Regions from separate parts of the Caldanaerobacter sp. genome, predicted to be linked through region 1. Evidence: riboswitches for the same ligand, from Rfam matches in the RefSeq annotation. Region 1 holds a riboswitch; each other region holds the start of a gene.
The links. Region 1 has a riboswitch for cyclic di-AMP ahead of ACPLVE_RS05425 (ABC transporter substrate-binding protein). Riboswitches for the same ligand answer to the same signal wherever they lie in the genome.
Positions count from the first base shown of each region.

Region 2: another riboswitch for cyclic di-AMP. It lies ahead of ACPLVE_RS06485 (LysM peptidoglycan-binding domain-containing protein); the one in region 1 lies ahead of ACPLVE_RS05425 (ABC transporter substrate-binding protein).
Region 3: another riboswitch for cyclic di-AMP. It lies ahead of ACPLVE_RS04340 (NAD/NADP octopine/nopaline dehydrogenase family protein); the one in region 1 lies ahead of ACPLVE_RS05425 (ABC transporter substrate-binding protein).

Region 1 is NZ_JBNATX010000012.1:31,186-39,096, forward strand. Features, by position in the region: gene ACPLVE_RS05405 (ABC transporter ATP-binding protein) at 1-617, opposite strand, end outside; gene ACPLVE_RS05410 (ABC transporter ATP-binding protein) at 635-1,636, opposite strand; gene ACPLVE_RS05415 (ABC transporter permease) at 1,637-2,569, opposite strand; gene ACPLVE_RS05420 (ABC transporter permease) at 2,581-3,591, opposite strand; gene ACPLVE_RS05425 (ABC transporter substrate-binding protein) at 3,641-5,194, opposite strand; cyclic di-AMP (ydaO/yuaA leader) riboswitch at 5,277-5,411, opposite strand; gene ACPLVE_RS05430 (beta-glucosidase family protein) at 5,446-7,620, opposite strand; gene ACPLVE_RS05435 (peptidoglycan D,D-transpeptidase FtsI family protein) at 7,798-7,911, shown strand, end outside.
Region 2 is NZ_JBNATX010000017.1:19,192-27,102, reverse strand. Features, by position in the region: gene pheA (prephenate dehydratase) at 1-452, shown strand, start outside; gene aroF (3-deoxy-7-phosphoheptulonate synthase) at 469-1,485, shown strand; gene ACPLVE_RS06505 (prephenate dehydrogenase) at 1,482-2,327, shown strand; gene aroA (3-phosphoshikimate 1-carboxyvinyltransferase) at 2,338-3,609, shown strand; gene ACPLVE_RS06495 (response regulator transcription factor) at 3,627-4,316, shown strand; gene ACPLVE_RS06490 (ATP-binding protein) at 4,320-5,684, shown strand; cyclic di-AMP (ydaO/yuaA leader) riboswitch at 5,739-5,870, shown strand; gene ACPLVE_RS06485 (LysM peptidoglycan-binding domain-containing protein) at 5,871-6,677, shown strand; gene ACPLVE_RS06480 (creatininase family protein) at 6,821-7,540, shown strand; gene ACPLVE_RS06475 (gamma carbonic anhydrase family protein) at 7,636-7,911, shown strand, end outside.
Region 3 is NZ_JBNATX010000008.1:34,218-42,128, forward strand. Features, by position in the region: gene ACPLVE_RS04330 (D-alanyl-D-alanine carboxypeptidase family protein) at 1-252, shown strand, start outside; gene ACPLVE_RS04335 (cobalamin-dependent protein) at 425-2,077, opposite strand; gene ACPLVE_RS04340 (NAD/NADP octopine/nopaline dehydrogenase family protein) at 2,074-3,174, opposite strand; cyclic di-AMP (ydaO/yuaA leader) riboswitch at 3,279-3,411, opposite strand; gene ACPLVE_RS04345 (helix-turn-helix transcriptional regulator) at 3,489-4,139, opposite strand; gene rsfS (ribosome silencing factor) at 4,226-4,579, opposite strand; gene ACPLVE_RS04355 (LCP family protein) at 4,584-5,759, opposite strand; gene yqeK (bis(5'-nucleosyl)-tetraphosphatase (symmetrical) YqeK) at 5,743-6,339, opposite strand; gene nadD (nicotinate-nucleotide adenylyltransferase) at 6,336-6,965, opposite strand; gene obgE (GTPase ObgE) at 7,039-7,911, opposite strand, start outside.

The DNA of each region.
Region 1 (7,911 bases):
TCCTCTAGAAGGTTTATAATTTGCGCCTGTATTGACACATCAAGGGCTGAAACTGGCTCGTCAGCCACAATAAATTCAGGGCTCATTGCTAAAGCACGTGCTATGCCTATCCTCTGCCTCTGTCCACCTGAAAATTCATGGGGATAAGAATCCATCTGCCTGTAATTTAAACCAACTCTATTCAAAAGATACATAATTCTCTCTTCTCTCTCGTGAGGGTCTTTTACGCCAGAGGCAATCAAAGGTACTGACAAAATCTGCCTTACTGTCTTCCTGGGATTTAAAGAAGAATAAGGGTTTTGAAAAATTATCTGAGCTTTTTTTCTGTATTCTTTTAACTTTTCTCCTCTTGCCCTAGTCATGTCTTCCCCTTCAAATATTATCTTTCCCTCTGTAGGTTCATAAAGCCTTACAATCGTACGTCCTAGTGTAGTTTTCCCACAGCCACTTTCTCCAACCAGCCCCAGAGTCTCCCCCTTGTTTATGTCAAGGCTTATATCATCAACAGCTTTTACAACCCTTTTCTTTTTCTTAGCTACAAGCTTCATTAACAAGTCTGGCTCTTCTATGAAATATTTCTTGAGATTTTTTATTTGAATAAAAGTGCCATTTCCCATATCTAACACCCCATCTTTTAGAGGTACTTTATACACCTCACAAGTTCTCCATCTGAAACCTCAATTAAAGGAATGGTAACTTCTTTGCATTCTTCCACTGCTTCTTCACACCGCTCATAAAAAGGGCAGCCTTTAGGTGAAAGAGAAGCCAAATCCGGGACATTTCCCGGTATAGCGTAAAGTTTTTCTTTTTTCCGAGTTATTTTAGGTATAGACTTCAAAAGCCCTTTTGTATAAGGATGCTTTGGTTCTTCTATTACTTTGTCTACAGGTCCTTTTTCCACTATTTGCCCGGCGTACATGACAGCTATTTCATCGCAAAACTCCGCCGCCACTGCCAGATCATGAGTTACAAAAATTATGGAGGTGCCGTTTACCTCATTTATTTGTCTCAATAAATCCAAAATTTGTGCCTGAATTGTCACATCAAGTGCAGTTGTAGGTTCATCTGCCAGAAGTAGTTTAGGATTACATGAAAGAGCAATAGCAATTATAGCTCTTTGCTGCATACCTCCACTGAACTGATGGGGATAAGAAAAATATCTTTTTTCAGGATATGATATCCCGACTTTTTCCATAAGTTCTACTGCCTTTTCATATTCTTTTTTTCTTCTGTCCCTTTTCCTGAGAAAACCTAATATACCTTCTTTTTCAGGCTTTATTATATTGTGAACCCTCAAGGATTCCCTTATCTGCTCTCCTACAGGAAACACTGGATTTAATGTGGTCATTGGGTCTTGAAATATCATGGCTATGTCCTTTCCCCTTATTTCTCTCATCTCTTGAGCCGATTTTTTGAGAAGGTCCTCTCCTTCAAAGAGAATTTCCCCTTCTACAATTTTACCCGGGTAAGGGACAAGCCTTAAAATAGAAAGCAAAGTCATGCTTTTCCCTGAACCCGATTCTCCTACAAGGCCTAAAATTTTCCCTCTTTCAAGTATTAGGTCAATCCCATTTACCGCTTTTACTAATCCCCTATCTGTCTCAAAAGTCACTTTCAAATTTTTAATCTCAAGCATTTATTCACTTCCTTCCACTTTAAGCCTCGGGTCTAATATGTCTCTTAATCCTTCTCCAAAAAGGTTGATGCTAAGTACCAGTATCACTAAAGCTATGCCTGGAAGAGTAGATATCCAGTAGGCGTCAAATATGTGGTTCCTTCCTGAATTTATTAAAGAACCCCATGTAGGAATATCCGGCGGCACACCTAAACCTAAATAGCTCAAAGATGCCTCCATAATTATCATGTATCCCATTCTCAATGTGGCAAGGACAAATATTGACTGGAATATATTAGGCATAATTTCTGATACAATTATCGCACCATTGCTTCTACCCAAAGCCTGAGCAGCTTCTACATATTCTTTATTTTTCTCCTCCAAGACTTCACCTCTTACTAATCTAAAAAATTCCACCCAGCTTTTAAATGTCAGAGCTAAAATCAAATTCCAGAATCCGGGCCCCAAAACTGCCATTACTCCAACTGCAAATATTAAGAAAGGAAAAGAAAGCAAAAAATCAGCAAAGCGAGAAATCACAGTATCAATTGTTCCTCTGTAGTATCCTGCAATTGCTCCTAAGAAAGTCCCAATAGATGCTGAAATTAAAACAGTCAAAAAGCCGACCAGTATTGATATTCTAGAACCGTATATAATCTGTGTAAGCAAATCTCTTCCTACCTGATCAGTTCCCAGTGGATGTGCCCACGTTCCTCCACTCCACACAGGGGGCAATAGTCTTGCTGAAAGGTCTGAGTATTTAACGCTGTAAGGTGAAATAAAAGGTGCGAATACAGCCATTAAAATATAGGCTATAATTGTAAGCATTCCAATTAAAGCAGTTGGATGCTTTTTTATCTTCCCTAAAAGGCTTAAAAGGTTAGTTATTAAATTTGATTTTTTATAAGATACTTCGTAGTACTTTGCAGGCACTATCCCATTTTTTATAGTCATTTAAACACCCCCTACAGTTCAATCTTGGGGTCCAGATAAGTGTAGAGTATATCTACCAAAAGGTTTGCTATGACAAAAGTAAAGGCATAAAACATTACCACTCCCTGCACCAGTGGATAATCCCTGTCAAATATCGCAGTCACAACAAGCCTGCCTATTCCAGGCCATCCAAAGACATTCTCAACTATCATATTGCCTCCCAAAAGTGCACCCACTTCCATGCCTAATACCGTGACTGTCGGAATCAATGCATTTCTTACAGCATGCTTAAGTATTACTAATTTCTCAGGCACTCCCTTAGCCCTTGCGAAGACTACATAGTCATTTCTTAAGACCTCCAGCATACTGGACCTCATGACTCTTGCCAGAACAGCTGCTAAAGGAGCTGCTAAAGTTAGAGCAGGCAAAAAAAGATGCCTTATACTGCTTAAAAAGGCTTCCCAATCTCCAGCAAGAAGAGAATCAATAGTGTAAAAACCTGTTATTCTAGGTATATGAAGTAGAAAATTTATTCTGCCCTGACTCGGAAGTAAATTTAACTTAGCCGAGAAAATTAGAATGAGTATCAATCCCAGCCAGAAAGAAGGCATTGATATTCCTGTAAAGGATATTGCCATCATACTTCTGTCAATCCAGGAATTCTGCTTGACAGCAGATATAATCCCTATGGGAATACCTATTAAAATCCCGAGGGTTAATGCAGCCAGAGCAAGTTCAATTGTGGCGGGTAAAGTTTCTTTAATAAGTTTAATTACAGGAACTCCCTTTGTTATAGACTTTCCCAAATCTCCCTTTAAAAGATTTGCAAGGAAAATGTAAAGCTGTGTATATATCGGTTTGTCAAGATTAAACTCCTTCTTTAAAAGTTCTATATCCTGCTGTGACACCATGCTTTCTTTTCCCATCATTATGTCAACAGGGTCCCCTGGCGTAAATCTCATAAACACAAACACCGTTATAGCTATTGCTAGCATTATAGGAATTGTGTAAAATACCCTTTTTAAAACCTTAACTTCCCTCATAAAAATTCCCCCATCCACTTTAGAGCAAAAAGGGGTACCCCCTTTTTGCTCATTCAGAAAGCTTTACTCTGTGCATATTTTCTCTGCTGTCCATACTTGGCTTCCAGTTTTCTACATTTTTAGTCGCTGCTTCTACAGTCTTTAAAGAATATCCAAACACCCATGGAGCATCGTCATATATTATCTTCTGAGCCTTGTAGTAAAGCTCTTTTCTTTTAGCATTGTCCGTCTCTTTTGCCGCTTCATCTAAAAGCTTATCAACCTCTTTATTGCTGTAGAAAGAATAGTTTCCTCTTTCACCTGTCTTTAGCTTTGGATTTAAAAAATCAAATGGATCAAGATACGCATTTCCCCAGTCAGTAAGATATAGCTGCCTGGTGCCTTTCTGTATCTCTGACTGCAAAACTCCCCATTCCCAAGTCCTTACAGAAGCTTTTATGCCCATTTTTTCAAGCATGTTAGCTATAGCCAAGGCTTCCTCTTCTCTAAAAGGCTGCGTATCTATGACAACTTTCAAATCAGAAACTCCAGCCTCTTTTAAAAGCTCTTTTGCCTTGTCAGGATTGTACTCATAGGGCTTTAAATCAGTATTTGCAGCAAAAGCATATGGAAGCATTGGCCCTGCAAGTCTTACCCCATAACCTTTGTAAATCTCTTTTACAATAGAATCCATGTCTATTGCATAATTTAAAGCCTGTCTTACCTTTGGATTATCAAAAGGTGGCATTTTGTTATTTATCTCGAGTATATACACCCTTGTCCCCATGTTTTCTTTTACCTGTATGTTTGGATTTTTCTTTAGCCTTTCTATCATGTCAGGCGGGATATACTGAACTATATTTACCTCTCCTTTTTCCAAAGCCGCTATTGCAGTAGAGGGCTCAGGTATCATTCTGAATACAACTCTTTTTAGACTTGGAGGACCAACAGGGGGAATGTCTGGAGAACCACCGTAATATCCATCGTACCTTTCCAAAACTATCTGCTCATCCAATTTCCCAGATACATACTTAAAAGGTCCTGCTCCTATAGGATGCTTTAAAAATTCCTCGTACCCCACTTCTTCATAATATTTTTTTGGTATTATCTGCTGATGAACCAGTGCCTGAAGCAAAACCGGAAAAGGCTCTTTTAGTATAAATCTAACCGTATAGTCATCGATCTTTTTGACATCTTCCACAGGTCCCATCAAGCCTTTTCTTGGAGAAGTTTTCCCTTCAAGTCCCCCCTCTTTTATTATTCTATTAAATGTAAATACGACGTCATCGGCTGTAAGAGGGTCTCCATTTTGAAAAGTCACACCTTTTCTTATTTTAAACTCCCATTCTGTAGGCGATATAACTTCCCAAGACTCTGCTATTTCAGGGACTACTTTTCCATCGTATGTACGCGTCACAAGCCCATCAAATATGTTTCTTATTACTGTCTCAGTCTCTCTATCTCTGTAATCGGCCGGATCCAATGTCACAATGCTGCCCTTATTCAAAGCTATTACAATGGTTCCCCCATCTTTTTCCGAAGTTACTTTCTTAGAGGATGTACATCCCCCTAAAACGAGCAAAAGTGATAAAAGAAGTGCCAAAAGGATAGCAGTTTTTTTCATAATAAAATATACCCCCTTAAATGTAAATTTATGGTAAGGACGGGGGTATAAAAAGGCCGCTGAAATATCCAGCGGTCCTGGATATTTCTCCTTCCCACGCTTGCGAGGTTAGCTGACGGGCTCGGGTCGAAGGAGTAACCCTACTCTTCCCGTAAGAAGAGATTCGCCCCAAAAGTGTGGGTCCCCCGCCCCTTTTCGGGTTCAGCGATAACGATTAAGTTGTTTATTAAATTGTACCATACTTTTACCAGTTAGTCAAACACAGAATATCTCTTCTCTTCTTCAATTTCTATACTTCCAATAAGCCTTATGTCTCTCGAAGAAGAACCAATTCTTACTAGATATTTCCCTCCTTCTAAAAGCCAATCCTTCCCATCAAAACTTGCAAGACTCTTTAGAGGAATCTCTATTTTTATCTCTTGACTCTCTCCCGGATTTAAAAGATGGGTCTTTTCAAAACCTTTCAATTCCTGATAGGGCTTGTCAATTTTACCTTTAGGCGCTTTTATGTATACCTGTGCCACCTCTTTTCCCGGGCAATTGCCAACATTTTTAATTTCAAATTCCACTTGTAAAGCCTCATCTCTTTTCTCGATTCTTAAGCCTTTGTATTCAAATTCCGTGTAAGACAGGCCAAAACCAAACTCATAAGCAACCTCTTTCCCGAAAGTGTCATAATGCCTGTAGCCCACATATATATCTTCTTCATACACTACTCTTTCCGGGTTTTCTTTTGGCTCTCCTGGATAGGTCCATGAAGGCACGTCTTTGTAATCCATCGGAAAAGTAGTAGGCAACTTGCCAGAGGGATTAATTTCCCCAGAGCATATATCTGCAGCCACATACCCTGCTTCTTGACCCGGCTGCCACAAAAGAAGTATTCCGTCTACAAAATCTCTCCAACTTGCCACCTCTATAACTCCTCCTATATTAAGCATGACGCAGACTTTTTTCCCCTTCAAGTGAAAAGCCCTAGAGACTTTTATTATGAGATTCTTTTCATCTTGTGTAAGGTAGTAATAAGAATAAGGTATGACGCGGGATAAAGCTTCTTCATCTTTTACCCATTCAGAGGTAGGAATTGGATAACCTTCTCCCAGAGCCCTATCTATCCCCTCACTCGAACTTCTCGTTATCACTATAATTCCTACCTCATTCCTTTCGGCAATTCTCTCTAATTCTATTTCATCGAACCAGTCCTCTGGAAGCTTCGGAAGAAGCCAATTTCCAAAAGCCTTCGTAGGCTTATATTCATCCTGCCTCATCTTTTTTACCTTCTCTTCATATGTCGCCGCTAACTCCTCGTCTACGCTTAAGCCTCTTTTTCTAAAACCCTCCAATATGCTAACCACATATTTAGGATTGGTATTTCCACTCCCAAGTCCTCCCTTGAAAGTCTCAATCTGTCCTGTACCAAAAATCGCTAATTTTGCACCCTTGTATAAAGGTAGAACCTTATCATTTTTTAAAAGAACTACTCCTTCTGATGCCGCTTCATAAGAAATCTTTGCATTCTTTTCCAAATCCGGCTTATCAGAATAGGGGTGCTTTTTAAAAGAAATAGTATTTGTTAAAACTTTTAAAATTCTTCTAACCCTTTCATTTATAATCTCTTCCGTTATGAGTCCCTTCTCAAGAGCTTCCTTTATCTCCTCGATATCCCTTTTTCGTTCCGGATACCTTTGCTGGCTTTCCCCAGGCATGATAAGGTCATTTCCAGCTTTTATTTGACAAGAAGCACTGTCCCCCGCGTACCAATCGCTCATTACAAACCCTTCAAATTTCCACTCTTCTTTCAAAACCTCAGTCAAAAGCCACTCATTTTGCGAAGCGTGATAACCGTTTAGTTTGTTATAGGCGCTCATTACCGTCCAGGGTTTGGCTTTTTTAATTGCTATTTCAAACCCTTTTAAATATATTTCCCGCAAAGCTCTCTCAGATATTATCGTATCAATCGTGTACCTTTTCGTTTCCTGTTCGTTTCCTGCAAAATGCTTGAGACAAGCCCCAACCCCTTGACTCTGAACCCCCTCTACGAAACTAGCCGCCATTTCCCCAGTAAGAAAAGGGTCTTCTGAATAGTACTCAAAATTTCTGCCGCACAACGGATTTCGATGTATGTTCATTCCGGGAGCCAGCAGGAAATCCACTCCATACTCTTTTGCTTCTTCTCCCATGGCTTCTCCAACTTTCCGTGCCATTTCTCTATTCCAGGTAGAAGCTATCATAACAGCTACAGGAAAAGCAGTAGCATTTTTCTCGATCCTCAATCCTGCAGGGCCATCGGCATGAACCGTAGGCGGAATCCCAAGTCTTTTTATCTCCCTTGTCTCTCCAGCAGCCCCTCTCACTCTGGAAGGAGGGTTGCCAAACTCTCCAGGTGTACCTATCCCTACCAACAAACTAATTTTTTCATCGATAGTCATTTCTGAAATTATCCTATCAATATCCACTACTAATCCCCCTTTTGATAACGAATTCTTGCCTTACATAGATTTTACTATAGCCTAGATTTCAAGTCAAAAAATTTTTAACAGTCTTTTCGGCTGGGAATTGTGATATAATTATTTTGTGAAAACAAATAAAAAAAGGAGTAGAAAGTCGTGACAAAGAGCCTTAAACTTCGCACTTTTTTTCTTTTTGTATTTTTTCTAATCCTTTTTTCCATACTTATAGGAAGGCTTGTGTGGATACAGGTAATAAACGCTGAAAAGCTC
Region 2 (7,911 bases), on a different contig from region 1:
AAGCTACAGAAAGCACTGTAAAGGCTTTGTTAGGGGTAAATGCTAAAAAAGGGATAGTTGCTATTGGGCCGGAAAGAGCTGCTCGGCTTTATAAACTTAAGGTATTAGAGAAAGATGTGCAGGATATAAAGGAGAATTACACAAGGTTTCTGGTTATTGCGAAAAGAGACAGTGACTATACAGGAGGGGATAAGACATCAATAGTTTTTTCTGTACCGAATGTTCCCGGAAGCTTGTATAGAGCTTTAGGAGTTTTGGCAGAGAAAAATATCAATATGACGAAAATCGAATCAAGGCCTTCCCGAAAAAAGTTTGGGGAGTATGTATTTTGGATAGATATAGAGGGACATAGAAAAGAAGAAAGAATAGAAAAGGCTTTAGAGGAGTTGAGGATTAGAACAGATTTTTTAAAGGTTATGGGTTCATATCCAAAATTTGAAATAGAAAGATAAAGGGAGGAGAAGAGGTATGGTAATTGTAATGAATATAGAAGCCACTGAAAAACAGATTTCAGAGATTACAAGTCTTTTGAGTTCCTTAGGACTTGGATATCACATCTCTAAAGGAGAAGAAAAAATAGTAATAGGTGTGATAGGGGATAAAAGGAAACTTGATGGAAAAGCGATAGAGATGATGGAAGGAGTAGAGAAAGTAATTCCAATAGTCGACCCTTATAAGCTAGCTAGCAGGATATTCAAACCAGAGCCTACTATTGTAAAAGTTGGTGATATTGAAATAGGAGGCAAAAATATTGTCATAATGGCAGGACCGTGTGCTGTAGAGAGCAGAGAACAGCTTTTTGAGAGTGCTATGGCAGTGAAAAGAGCGGGAGCCCACTTTTTAAGGGGAGGGGCATACAAACCCAGGACTTCGCCTTACTCTTTCCAAGGGTTAGAGGAGGAAGGATTAAAAATGCTCAGTGAAGCGAGAGAGCTTACAGGTCTTAAAATTGTCACGGAAGTGATGGATGTGCATTCAGTGGAAAAAGTGGCGGAATATGCGGATGTCCTTCAGATTGGAGCGAGGAACATGCAGAATTTTTCTCTTCTTAAAGCTGTCGGAAGAATAAATAAGCCTGTGCTTTTAAAAAGGGGGCTTGCGGCTACCTTGGAGGAATGGTTGAGCGCTGCAGAGTACATTTTAAATGAGGGAAATAAGGATGTAATTCTCTGCGAAAGAGGTATAAGGACTTTTGAGACTTACACACGCAATACTTTAGATTTGAGTGCAGTTCCGTCTATAAAGAAATTGAGCCATCTTCCCATAATAGTTGACCCTAGCCATGGAACTGGTCGGTGGCACCTTGTTCCTTCCATGGCCAAGGCAGCTGTTGCTGCAGGAGCGGATGGACTTATCATAGAAGTACATCCTGACCCTAAAAATGCTCTTTCTGATGGGCCTCAGTCTTTGACCCCAGACAATTTTGAGAGCTTGGTGAAAGAATTAAAAATTATTGCTGAAGCTGTAGGGCGGGAACTGGCATGATAGAGAAGGTAGCTGTTGTGGGACTGGGCCTTATAGGCGGGTCTATTGCAAAAGCTTTAAGAAAGTATACAGATATAGATGTCATTGGAGTGGATGTTGATACAAAAACTTTAGATAAGGCTTTAAGAGAGGGTACAATTTCTGAAGCCTTCAGGGAAATAAATTTTGCACTTGAAGTAGATGTTCTTTTTATCTGCACTCCTGTGGGGAAAATAGCTGATAATGTTAAGAATATATATCCTCATCTTAAAAAGGGATGTATAATAACTGATGTTGGTAGCACTAAAAAAGTTGTCATGGAAGAGATAGAGAAGTTTTTACCTCTGGATTTTTACTTCATTGGAGGACATCCTATGGCTGGTACTGAAAAGGCAGGGTACGATTATTCTCACCCTGACCTTTTTGTAGATTCTTTTTATTTTTTGGTTCCTTCTGACAGTGTGGAAGAAGGAATTTTAGAGATTTTTGTAAAAGAAATAATAAAAAAGATAGGTGCAAAACCTGTCATTGTAGATTATAATGAGCATGACAGGATAGTAGGAGTTATAAGTCATGTTCCTCATATAATTTCTACCACACTTTCTAATTTTGCGCATAGAGAGTGTAAAGATGCCTTAAAATATGCTGCAGGAGGATTTAAAGATACTACGAGAATTGCTCTTTCTCAAACTGAAATGTGGAAAGACATAATTTTTAGTAACAAAGAAGTGCTTCTTGAGTTGCTTAAAAGTTATAAAGACCTCATTGAAGACTTTATACAGCATTTAGAGGAAGAAGATGAAGATTTTTTAGTAGATTTTCTTAATAGGGCAAGAGAATACAGGAAAAACATAGAAGTTTGAGGTGTAAAAGATGGAGGTAGAGGTAATAAAAAAGAAAAGTCTAAAAGGCGTTATTTCTGTTCCTGGAGACAAATCCATATCGCATAGAGCTATCATGATAGGTTCAATAGCTGAAGGGCTAACAGAAGTAGAAAATTTCCTTGTTGCTAAGGATACTCTTTCTACTGTAGAGTGTATGAGAAAATTAGGTGTGGATATTGAAGTAGAAGGAAATAGAGTGAAAGTGTATGGAAAAGGATTGTACCTTAGCAAAAGCAGTGAAATATTAGATGTAGGGAATTCTGGGACAACAATTAGGCTTTTGATGGGAATACTTGCAGGGCAAGAGTTTGAGACAATACTCACAGGGGATGATTCTATAAAGAGGCGGCCTATGGGAAGAGTGATAGTGCCTCTTACTCTCATGGGAGCTAAGATAGAGGCAAGGGAAGGGAATTTTGCTCCTGTCAAAATAAGAGGTGGAAAACTTCGAGGAATAGAGTATAAAATGCCTATTGCCAGTGCACAGGTTAAATCCAGCATAATGCTTGCAAGTCTTTATGCGGAAGGCATGACGGTTATTGAGGAACCTACATTATCGAGAAATCATACGGAGCTTATGCTTCAAAATTTTGGTGCTAAGATAAAGATAGACGGAAAGAAAATATTTTGTTATCCGGGAAGTAAATTAAAAGGGCAGAAAATTATAGTGCCGGGAGATATATCTTCTGCTGCTTATTTTATAGTAGCAGCGAGTTTACTTTCTAATTCAGAGGTAATTATAAAAGATGTAAATGTAAATCCTACAAGAACGGGAATTATAAATGTTTTAAGAGATATGGGAGGAAATATTCAGCTTATAAATGAAAGATATGTAAATAATGAAAAAGTAGCTGACATTGTAATTGAAAGTTCTAAATTAAAGGGTATAGAAATCGGCGGAGACCTTATTCCTAAACTTATTGATGAAATTCCCATTATTGCAGTTGCAGCGGTTTTTGCAGAAGGGATAACTGTGATAAAAAATGCGGAGGAGTTGAAGGTAAAAGAAAGCAACAGGATAAAATCAATGACATCAGAACTTGGGAAAATGGGAGCTAAAATTTTTGAGACAGAAGATGGAATGATTATAGAAGGGACAGGCTTTTTAAAAGGAGCCGAAGTTGAAAGCTACAACGACCACCGTGTGGCCATGTCCTTGTGGATTGCTGGCCTTTTGGCAGAAGGTCGGACCATAATTAAGAAGGCTGAATGCGTCGACATTTCATATCCCGATTTCTATAAGACATTTGATATGCTATAATTTTATTGGTGATAGCGATGAAGGAGAAGGTACTGATTGTAGAAGATGAGAGACAAATAGCTCGATTTTTACAGTTAGAATTTGAACACGAAGGATATGAAGTAAAAATAGCATATGATGGGGTTTCGGGGTTGAAAGAAGCTTTAGAAGGAGATTATGATATCGTACTTTTAGATGTAATGCTTCCAGTGATAGATGGATATGAGGTTTTAGAGAAGATAAGGGAGAAATCTGATATACCTGTAATAATGCTTACAGCAAAGGATCAGGTAAAAGACAAGGTAAAAGGTTTAGATATAGGTGCGGATGATTATGTCACAAAACCTTTTTCCATAGAAGAACTTTTTGCTCGAGTAAGAGCTGCGTTGAGGAAAAAAAATCTACCTTCGAAAAGAGGAGTATTGAAGTTTGCGGATGTTGTTATAGATTTTAATACATATGAAGTAAGAAGACAGGGTATAAAAATTGACCTTACTAAAAAAGAGTTTGACCTTTTGGAGTTTTTGATGAGAAATGCTGGAATTGCTCTTTCAAGAGAGAGGATTTTGCAGGCAGTATGGGGATATGAGTATTACGGTGATACAAATGTAGTGGATGTGTATATAAGGTTTTTGAGGAGTAAGATTGATGACCCTTTTGATAAGAAGTTGATTCACACTATAAGAGGTGTGGGTTACATTTTGAGGGTTGATGGGAATGAAGATTAGATGATGCCGAGAAGAATAACCTTTAGGATAGCACTTCTTTATTCTGCTGTCTTTTCTTGCGTGTTAATTTTTTTAAATGCTTCAGTGCTTTATACTTTAAAATATTACCTCATATATCAGTCAATGAAACAGGTAACAGTTCAGTCGGAAGTTATAGCGTCAAAGCTTGACATATCGGCTAAAGACATGAGCAGCATTCCAAAAGATATGGTGTTTTCTGGAATAGCAGATGAAAATATTTATGTAAAAATATTCGATTCAAAAGGGAATATTGTGTACCAATCAAAAAATTTAGAAGAAGTTTATATTCCGTATGCAATTAATTTAGGGGTTCCCGTTAAGATTGATGAGTTCGACAAAGATTTAGTTTATTTAAATACAAAATTCAAAAAAGACAATTCTATTTTTTATATTCAGGTTGTAAAAGATATGAAAAATGAGTATGCTTTTTTGAAGCTTCTTTTTATTTTGATGTTTTTTGCCGATGGAGCTGGCATATTAATATCCTTTGTAACAGGTTATTTAGTCACAAAAAGGGCATTAAAGCCGGTAGATTACATGATAAAAGAAGTAAAAGAGATAGATGCTAAGAGACTCAGTAAAAGGCTTAAAGTTTACGGCAAAGAAGACGAACTTGTGAGACTTGCAAAGACTTTTAACGATATGTTGGACAGGCTTGAAGAATCTTTTGCACGTCAAAACAGATTTGTTTCTGATGCTTCCCACGAATTAAGGACTCCTATTTCTATAATAAAAGGGTACATAGACATGCTGGATAGATGGGGAAAAGAGGATAAAGAGATATTGGAGGAAGGGATTAAAGCCATAAAAAAGCAAACCCTTGAGATGGAAAATCTTGTTGAGAAGCTTCTCTTTTTGGCTAGAGGTGACGACAGGTCGATAAAGTTAGAAAAAGATACTTTTGACTTAAAAGAGATGGCAGAAGAAGTAATCGCGGAGATTAAATTGATTTATGAAGACAAGGACATCTTGTTGAAAGGAGAAAGTGTAAATATAAAAGCAGATAAAAGGTTGATAAAAGAACTTTTGAGGATTCTTGTTGATAATGCAGCAAAATATACTTTAAAGGATGGCAGGATAGAGATTGAGATAGGAAATAGTGACAGGGCTTATATAAAGGTTAGAGATAATGGGATAGGAATTCCTGAAGAAGAATTGCCTCATATTTTTGAAAGGTTTTACAGGATAGATAAGGCCAGATCTAAGGAGACAGGGGGAACGGGTTTAGGGCTTTCAATTGCAAAATGGATTGTAGAGGAACATGGTGGAGAGATTCATGTAAGAAGTAAAGTAGGAGAGGGGTCGGAATTCACAGTGTTGTTTCCGATTGATAATGACAGCAAATGACTGTATTCCCATCAGTTTAATATAGACAGGGATTTTTCATTCTGTGTATAATTTAGATAAAACATGCCGAATCCCCAATAGTGGGGTACGGGGGATGTTAATTTGGGGGTGAATCCACATTTGTGTGGTAGGGTAGCCCTCACCCGAACCCGTCAACTAACCCCGGAGGCAAAGGAGGGTAAGGTAATGTCTAGAGTTCATATCAAGGCAAAGCCTCTCATCGCATTGATAATCGGAGGGCTATTTTTATTTCAGACTGTCTTTGCCGCTACTTATACTGTTAAACCGGGAGATACTTTATGGGGGATAAGTCAAAAATATGGCATTACTTACACTAAATTGATGGCTTTAAATGGGTTACAGACTACTACAATATATCCTGGCCAAGTGCTGCAAGTGCCTGGTAATGATAACATATATGTGGTTCAAAAAGGCGATAGTTTGTACTTAATAGCCAAAAAATATGGGATTACTGTAGATAATTTAAAAGCTGCAAACGATTATAAAAGTGATGTCATATATCCTGGTCAGGTGTTTATCATACCAAAACCTGTTGATTCTTCATCTCGCACCTATAACGATGTTAGCAGAGGTTATGTTCAAAGGAGCGTAATACCTTACACTTCAGAGGAATTTGACCTTCTTGCACGACTTGTTACAGCAGAAGCAGATGGAGAACCATATCAAGCCAAAGTAGCGGTAGCGGCTGTGGTGATAAACAGAGTTAAAAGTGGTATTTTCCCAAGCACCATAAAAGACGTTATATATCAAGTAGATGCGTGGGGCAATTATCAATTTACTCCTGTATTAAACGGATGGATAAATAGACCTGCATCTAAAGAAGCTATAGCTGCTTCAAGAGATGCTTTGAGTGGGATCGATCCAACAAACGGAGCCTTGTACTATTTTGATCAAAGTTCTACGAATGCTTGGCTTTGGTCTTTACCCATAGCGGCAAGGATAGGTAATATGGTTTTTTGTTATGGGAAGTAAGGCGATGAGAGGACAGAGGCGGGATAACCGCCTCTTTTAATTTTTATAAACTCATAGATATCTTTTATTTTCAGTTATGAATTGCTTGCTTTGATATCTAAAAAATGTTATTTTTAGATTAGAAAAATTTTGGAGGTGTTTCTATGTACATAGTGGATTATACATCTGATGACTTCCAGAAAAATTTAAAAAAATCAGATATAGTAATAGTGCCCGTTGGCTCTGTAGAAGCTCATGGTCAGCACCTTCCTCTTGGGACAGATATTTTTTCTCCCAGGCTTTTTTGTAAAATGATTGAAGAAAAAATTGGTGATTATGTGTGGATTGCTCCAGAGATACCTTATGGTCAAAGCTATGACCTTTCAGTCTATCCCGGGACAATTCACGTGCCTTCAGAAGTGCTGGCAGAGTATGTATATGCTGTTGGGAAAAGTTTATATGAAAATGGCCTAAAAAAGCTTATATTTTTAAATGGGCACGGGGGTAATATCACTGCTTTAAACCTTGCCAGTGAAAAGCTGGTTCAACTAGGGATGACCGTCCTTACAATAAACTGGTGGTTAGATTTTTCAAAAGAGATCCTCACAATTACAGAGGGGCAGGGACATGCTGGAGAAGACGAGACGTCAGCGATTTTGTATTACGATGAAAGACTTGTTAAGATGGAGAAGGCCACAAAAAATATAAAGAAGCCTATTTACAGGGTTTATTTTAAAGACAGGGGAAAAACGCTTTATGAAAATGCTATGTCAGGGGATGCTACACTTGCGACAAAAGAAAAAGGTGAAAAGATCTTCAAACTCGTGACGGAAAAAATTATTGAAGTAATAATGAATGTAAAAAATGAAATTTTTTATTTTTAGAATTGCACTTCTTGTTGTGAAGTGCTTTTTTTTATGGTATAATATAAACAACTGTTATAACCAGGTATAATGATTAACTTATATGGGGTGAAATTATGATTAGAGAAGATATATTTGGAAATTATCCCCAAATATCTCATACTTCTTATATAGATGATACAGCTATTTTGATAGGAAACATTGTGGTAGGAGAAAATGTATATATCGGACCCAATGTTGTTATAAGAGCAGACGAAATAGATGATAATTATCGAGTAGGTAAAATAATCATAAAAGACAGGGCTGTGATTTACGATGGATCAATCATCAACACTATAGGAGCTTCCCAAATCACGATAGGAGAGGGAGCTATAATATCCAATGGTGTGATA
Region 3 (7,911 bases), on a different contig from region 1:
CAAAAAGGTAAAGTCTTAGGATATATAAAATACACACTTGATGGAAAGGAGATAGGAACAAACCCGCTAATTGCCTCAGAAGATGTGTATAAAAACTTTTTGGGGAATTACTACAACGAAAAGGAAAAAAATCCTATTGCACATCCTCTAAAATTGATCTTTGGCATAGCTTCTTTTAGCCTAGCTTTTCTTCTCTGGAGAAGGCAAAAAATAAAGCAAAGAAAAAGATTTATATTTTCTAACAAATACTAAAAAGGAGGGGACACATCCCTCCTTTAAGTTTGTTGGCAAAGTCCTTTTTAGCTTAAATAGCATTTTGTGTTAATGCTTGTAAAAGGTCCCCAAGTTTAGTTATTGCTTTGGAAATGCAAAAATAAAAGGGCGCAAGAAGAGAATTCGCGCCCTTCTTTTTCCTAAATTTAATTTACAAAAGGGAGCGTTCTTTTTTATACTCTCTTAAAATCTTCTCTACCCTTTCTTCTTCTGGTATGATCCTATGCTTTTCGTAGTCATAGGCATAGCAGGCTCCATCTATAACTTTTGTCTGAAGAGCTCCTTTGGCGTATTTATTACCCTTTAAATGAGGTGCATCTAAAAGACCTATTTCTATAGCTGTTGCCAAAACATCCGGGTCAGACCATGGATCTTCACTATGGGGCGCTATTTCTTTTATAGCCTCAAGCAAAATCCTTGCTTCTTTTTTGAGCTGTTCTTTCCTCTTTATCACATCTTCGTCTTTAGTCAAGTCTGGCATTCCAAACATAGTATTTTTTATCACAGCCTTTACTATTTTCACGCTTTCAATTATGTCCTCAGGCGTTGCCGCGTGGTGAGCTTCACAATATCCAACTACGTGATATATGTGAGGTTTAATAGCCATAGATAAATATGCGCTAGAAGCAAGCTGTCCTTTTGCTTCTAAAAGGTCAGAGGGAAAACTTGCAAGACCTGCTCTTGCTTGCCTTATCACTCTAAAGTTTTCATCTTCTAAGTCCTCTATAAGTTCTATTTTTGCAAGCATCTTTGCTAAGTCCATTTTAGGGGAAATAGAAGCTGGAACATTGAACATAAACTGTGCTACATAATCCCTAACCCCCATTTTCTTTGCGTTATATGCCGCAAGAAACGCAGTTACAACCCCTATAACATCATGGGCATCTCTTAAGCTCCAGTGATGAGCCTCATTTACTTCTACAGGCACACCTCTTTCTGCATGCCACTTCATCAATTGCTGGTTTTCCCTTATGGAAGTTCTTACATCTCTTGGGCCTCTCCCGTCAAGCACATTGTACCAGCTCAATGGTATAGCAGCCCATGCGTTTTTTATAGTCCTTAAAAGCATTTCTGCCATCTTAAAAACATCATTAGTTCCGCTATAACACCTCAAAAGTGGATAATTACCCCTTCTTGATGCTTCATATATTCGTATTAAATCCTCTTCTTTTCTTATAGGAACTCCTCCTGCTCCATCTAGAGCTGGATCGTATTTTTTATCGAAGAAGTGCTCTTGTGCATTCTGGTCAGGAGCTATGGAAATCACGTCTAAAACTTCTGCCTCAGCTATTCTTTTGACACCCTCTATGGTATCCTCCAATGAAGGAAGTCCAAAGTGGTGTCTTATGATGGGATAGGGGAATTTATCCTCAATCCTTCCAATCAGAGTATCTGCAAAAACTCTTTTCTGAAAAAATGAAATTCCTCCTCTTAAGAAATTGATAGTTTCCTCGTCTCCTTTTGTGCCGTCAAAAACTGCAGAAAATATCCCTGATCTTCTTGCGACCTCTGCATTGGGTTCTGTCCCTCCAAATACCCATTTGATATTTTTTAAATTATTCCTTTCTATCTTATCTTTAAGTTCTTTTAACAAGTTCTCCAAAGCTTGTGGAGTAAGTCTGTAACTTACCCCTACAATTTCAGGTTGATACTCTTTTACAGCCTCAATCAATTTATCTATTGGAACGGCTGGCCCCAAAAACACTGTCTCATAACCCTGCTGTTCTGCAAACTTTAAGAAATTATACACGCCAGCAACATGAACACAATTTCCAATTGAACCGGCAACAATAAGCTTTCTCATGCTGTCGCAACCTCCTTTCTCTTCCCTTCTACTAGTTCTATGATCTCATTAGGAGACATTCCACTTATTCCGAGTTTATCAGCAGTTCTTCCTATTTCCCAGTAATCTTTTCCGTGCATTACAGAAGCCAAATGTATTATCGCGTCAATTGTAGGTGTTTTCACACCTATTTCTTTTCCGATAGAAGAGATAGGAACAAGGCTCATAGGAACATCCTCAAAAATATACCTGCAATTTACAGTATCAGGTGCCATAAGCCCTATATAAGCTTTTGTGTTCTGTATAGCTTCATAAAGAGTATCTCCCTCAGCGTTATAACTTTCTTTAAGCCATCTTTTAGCAGAGATAGTTTTTACGCCTAAAGCTTTTGCTACCATCATTCTTTCATTGTCAATCTTTTCAAGGATTTTAGCGACAGAAGGTGAAATCCCTTCTCTGTAGTATTCAAAATTTCCTTTAGTAGTCTCAATCCTGGCAGCATTTAAAAGCGTTGGAGCAGGATGGAAAATTGCTCCAAAATTATTGAAGCTGGTTTCTAACACATTCTCAGCAGCTACAAACTGTGGAAAAGCGATATTGAGAATTTCCACTACTTCTTCCGTTTTATCTTTAGGAATTGCAGCAACTGACACTATGTCTTTAATCTTATATATCCTGGCCTTACCATTAGAAGACCTGCAAGCATAGATAAAAGTATCGGTTTCAGCAACGACAACTTCTATATCACTTCTCTTTTTAAATATGTTGTGAACTTCCAATGCTCCCCCTGTTCTTCCCGGATTTAATACTACTATCTGACCTTCTTTTAAGTGGGGCAAAAGCTCTTCTGCAATCGTGGCATGGGCAGATGCAGGCACAGCTACTAGTATCATATCTGCATCTTTTACAGCTTTGGCTATATCGTCAGTGACAAGATTCAACTTCCCAAATCCTTCAACTTCTCCTTCTAGTTCTATACCACCTTTTTGTATTATTGGAATCAATTTTTCATAAGTTCTGTTGTATAAATTTACTTTAAATCCTTTTAATGCAAGATGTCCGGCAATTGCCTGCCCCCCGTTACCCGCTCCGATTACAGCAAAATAAGGCATTTTCATGCCTATACCCACCCCCTTGCCAAAGAAATGAAAAAGCTATAGAAGGACTTCTATAGCTTTATTTTCGGTGTCAAAAAGGTAATAAGACACCTTACATGCTATCATCCTTCTCTTTCAACGCTTACGGGGTTAGCTGACGGGTTCGGGTCGAAAGATAACCCTACCATCTTATAAAAGATGGATTCACCCCAAAAGAGTGGGTCCCCCGCTTCTTAACGAATTCAGCGTTTAGCATGTTATTCAATTATACAAAAACCCGTTTTTATTATATCATAAAATAAAATGTTTGTAAAGTAAAATAAAGGAATCAGGTGTCAGTATTTTCCAAAATCTTCTCCTACTCTTATTTCATCCAGATAGTTGTAAATAGTGTATCTGGACACGCACAAAATTTTTGCCACATAGTCTACAGCACCTCTTATAAGGAAGGTACCCTTTGCATCCAGCATCTTAACTATCTGCACTTTTTCTTCCTTTGTCATGAAATTTACAGGTTTTCCGAAACTTTCCAATGTCGTGTTCACTATACTTTCTAAAACATCGCTTACACTACCTGTATAAGATTCCTTGTTTTCCTCTGAAGGCTCTGATATTTCACAGAATTCTGACAAAGTATTTTTTACAAGAATAAACTCCGATATGTCTATATTTACTGTCAAACAACCTACAGCTTTCCCATTTTCGTCTTTTATAAAAATAGCAGAAGATTTTAATATCTTCCCGTCTCTGGACTTGTTTTTGAAATTAATCATGTCTTCTAAACTGTCTGATTTTAATGCCTTTTGAATCACATCAGGCAAAGGGCTCCCCTTTTCTCTCCCAGTAACGTGCCCATTAGCAATGGCAATTATAGGCCCTTGAGGTGATGAAAGGTCGTGAAGAGCTACTTCGCAATTTTTCCCAAATGTGTTTGCAAGACTTTCTACTATAGGCGCAATACTTTTTAAAAGCGGATGAGTACCCATCGGATTGAATCCCCCTATTATACCAGATTGTGTGCGGATGTGAAAAAAGAAATGATTAAAAATTTATTAACGTTATTATACATGCCTTATCCTCTGTTGTCAAGCACTATCTCTTTAGCATCTGCCCATAATCTTTCAAGACTGTAAAATTCCCTTGCTTCCTGCTGAAAAATGTGAACCACTACGTCTTCATAATCCATTAAAATCCACTCAGACGCAAAGTCTTTCTCCACATGGTCCACAAATATACCTTCTTCTCCCAATTTTTTCTCCACCTCATCCGCCAATGCCTGCACATGTGTACTAGATTTACCGGTTGCTATTATAAAATAATCTGCAATGGTAGTAAGTTCGCCAATATACAAAATTTTCACATCAAAAGCCTTTTTTTCATCTAAAATCCTAAAGATTTTATTCACTTTCTCCCTTGTCTCTATCACTAAATCACCCCTCTAAGCTTACATTTTTTCCTAAAATTATGGTTACATCAGCATCGCTTTTTTTCTGGTAGTCCTCTACTATCACAGCATTTTTAAGAAATTTTCTAAGCTCATCTGCAACTTTTTTATTCCCACTCCTTAAAATTATCTGAGTAGTATCATAAGATGCACCATTAACATTCCCCACTCGAACTACATCAAAGCCCTGTTGTTTTAAAATTTCCGCCACTTTCCCTGCAGCCCCGGGAATGCCACACCCATTTAATACTTCTACCTTAACAGACTGATTTAATTCCCCCTTTTTTAGATCTGACATAAATTTTTTTATCTCCTCTGGATTTACGACATAATAAGCTATACCATTTATATACTCCGGATTTCCAGGTAACGTAGCAGTAATTATGTCATTTTTACTGACTTTTGCAGTATACTCGGCGTATTTGATCATGAGAGAGGGAGGAATATTAGTTTCTACATATTGATTGACTGTCTTTAATAGTTGAGGTAATTTCAAAAGAATAGAAGGGCTTTTAATTTTGTCCAAAGCCGCCAGCAAAAATTCCCTTTGGACCTTTACCCTCTCTAAATCTTGCTCGGCATAACCGTGTCTAAACCTCACTAACTGCAAAGCTTTTTCTCCATCTAAATGTTGCCACCCTTTTTTAAGGTGTATGTGCAAATTTCCTGCATAATCGTCATAATTCATGTCCATAGGGATATTCATCTCCACACCGCCTATAGCATCTACAAGTTTCTTAAAACCTTCATAGTCAATTTTCACATAGTAGTTAATATCTTCCCCAATAAGCTGTGATACTTCTTCCATAGCTAGTTTAGGTCCACCAATTGGATAAGCTGCATTTATCTTTTGAACCCCATGACCAGAAATTGTAACCATGGTATCTCTCGGAATAGATAGTATATATCCTTTTTGCGTATTGACATTGTAGGAGACCACCATCATCGTATCTGACCTATGAGGGTCATCAGGAGAAGTTTCATCAATTCCTAAAATTAGGACCTTTATCTCTTCAGGATTTTTCTTATCCCCTTTAGCTGGAAGGTTCATCAAACTCGCATCAGAAGGGTTTAAAGACTTCAAGTAGATATAAGCTCCTGTTCCTAAACTAAGTATCAATAATCCCAAAAAAAGAGCAAAAATCTTAAGAAATCTTTTCATGTTTCTCCTCTCCCAACTTTAAAAGGATGTCGTTTCTTCCACTTACAGTTTTCTCATAAAGTATCATATTTCTCTTTATCACATAGCATATAGTGCTGTCATAGGCTCTTAAAACAGCTAAATCTAAATCCTTCCAGGAAAGTTCCCTTAATTCCTCTACTCCTTCAAAATCTCTATTTGGCTCTATATAGTCTGCTAAAAATATAATCTTGTCTAAAACAGACATGTTAACATCTCCCGTAGTGTGAAGAGCAATCGCTCTTTTTATCTCTTCATCTGTTACTCCAAACAATTCTTGAACCATACAAGCTCCAACAGGTCCATGCAATAAAAAAGGTACTTTAAGAAGAATATTATCTACAGGAACTCCGTACTTGTAAGCCATCTTTAAAAGTTCTTCATCAGATAAACCTTTTGCACAGTCATGCAAAAGCCCTGCCACCATTGCTTTCTCTACATCTGCACCATATTTTTCTGCCAGCTTTAAAGCAGTTTCCATAACTCCTATTGAATGGGAATACCTTTCTTTATCGAGAATTTCCTTTAATTTCGCTTTCATTCTTTCGATATCATATTTCATATACTATCATCCTCTTTGTAAAGCCCGTACTTTTGTATATACCTTTCTACAGGTTCAGGCAAAAGGTATTTTATAGGTCTACCCTTTGCGACTCTTTCCCTTATATCAGTAGAAGAAATAGCTAAAGAAGGAACTGTAACTTTATAAATCACATTTCCATAAAGGTTCCTTATCTTGTCAAGTTCCTGGTCTATCTTATTCCCCTCAATACCTGGACGAGTTGCAGCTACAAAATAGCACAGCCTCAAAAGCTCGTCCGCATTTTTCCACGTAAGAATCTCCAGTACCGCATCTGCTCCTGTTATAAAGTAGAATAGCGTTTCGTCACCGTACAACTTTTTAAATTCTTTGATAGTATCAATCGTGTAAGTGTAACCTTCTCTTTCTATTTCAATCGAAGAAACCTCAAAAAAAGGATTTGTTATTGTAGCTAAAATAGTCATTAAATATCTATGCTTTTTGTCGGTAACTTTCCTTTTAACCTTGTGGGGAGGATTACCAGCAGGAACAAAAATCACTTTATCCAGCTTAAATTCGTCTCTCACGGCTTCCGCTGTAACTAAATGACCATAGTGTATAGGATCAAACGTACCTCCCATTATGCCAAGTCTTAGCTCCCTTTTCAATTTATATCCCCCTGCTCTTTAATATATATCTAAATTATACCTTATAAAAGGGCAAATACACAACTTGAAGTTTTTAATCGTAGTATTCAAACTCAAAATCCCTCACATTTATGGTATCCCCACTTTTAAATCCTTTTTTCTTAAGTTCTTCTATTACTCCGCTTTTACGAAGCAAAATTTCAAAATACCTAAGTGAATGTTCGTCCTGTAGATTTATTCTCTTTAAAAGTTTGTCAATCTTGCTCCCTTTTAGGTAGTAGGTATTCCCATGAACTTCTATCTCAAGAATATCTTCCTCTTCAGGAGGATTATATACTATCACATCAGGAGCTTCCTCACCTTTTTCTATGGGTATGGAAGACAAAATTTCAATCACCTTATCTAGAAGTAAATCCACTCCCTCTCTTGTAAGAGCAGATATAGGATACACTTCATATCCTCTTTTTCTTATCTCCTTTTCAAAATTACTGTAGTTCTCCTTAGCTTCAGGCAAATCCATCTTATTTGCCGCTACAATCTGAGGCAAAGTCAAAAGCCTCTCATCATAAAGCCTTAACTCTTCATTTATTTTTTCAAAATCTTCTACAGGATCTCTCCCCTCAATGCCAGATATGTCTACCACGTGAACAAGCATCTTTGTTCTTTCAATGTGTCTTAAAAAATCGTGTCCTAATCCTTCTCCCCTGTGAGCTCCTTCAATAAGTCCAGGGATATCAGCCATTACAAATGACCTACCTTTGTGTTCTACCACTCCCAAATTTGGTATCAACGTCGTGAAAGGATAATTAGCAATTTTAGGTTTGGCCCTACTGCAGCTTGCCAATAGGGTGGACTTCCCAGCATTAGGAAAACCAACCAAACCCACATCTGCAAGGAGTTTAAGTTCTAACCTTACCCACATTCCTCTTCCTTTTTCACCGCTTTCAGCAAAACGAGGAGTCTTCAA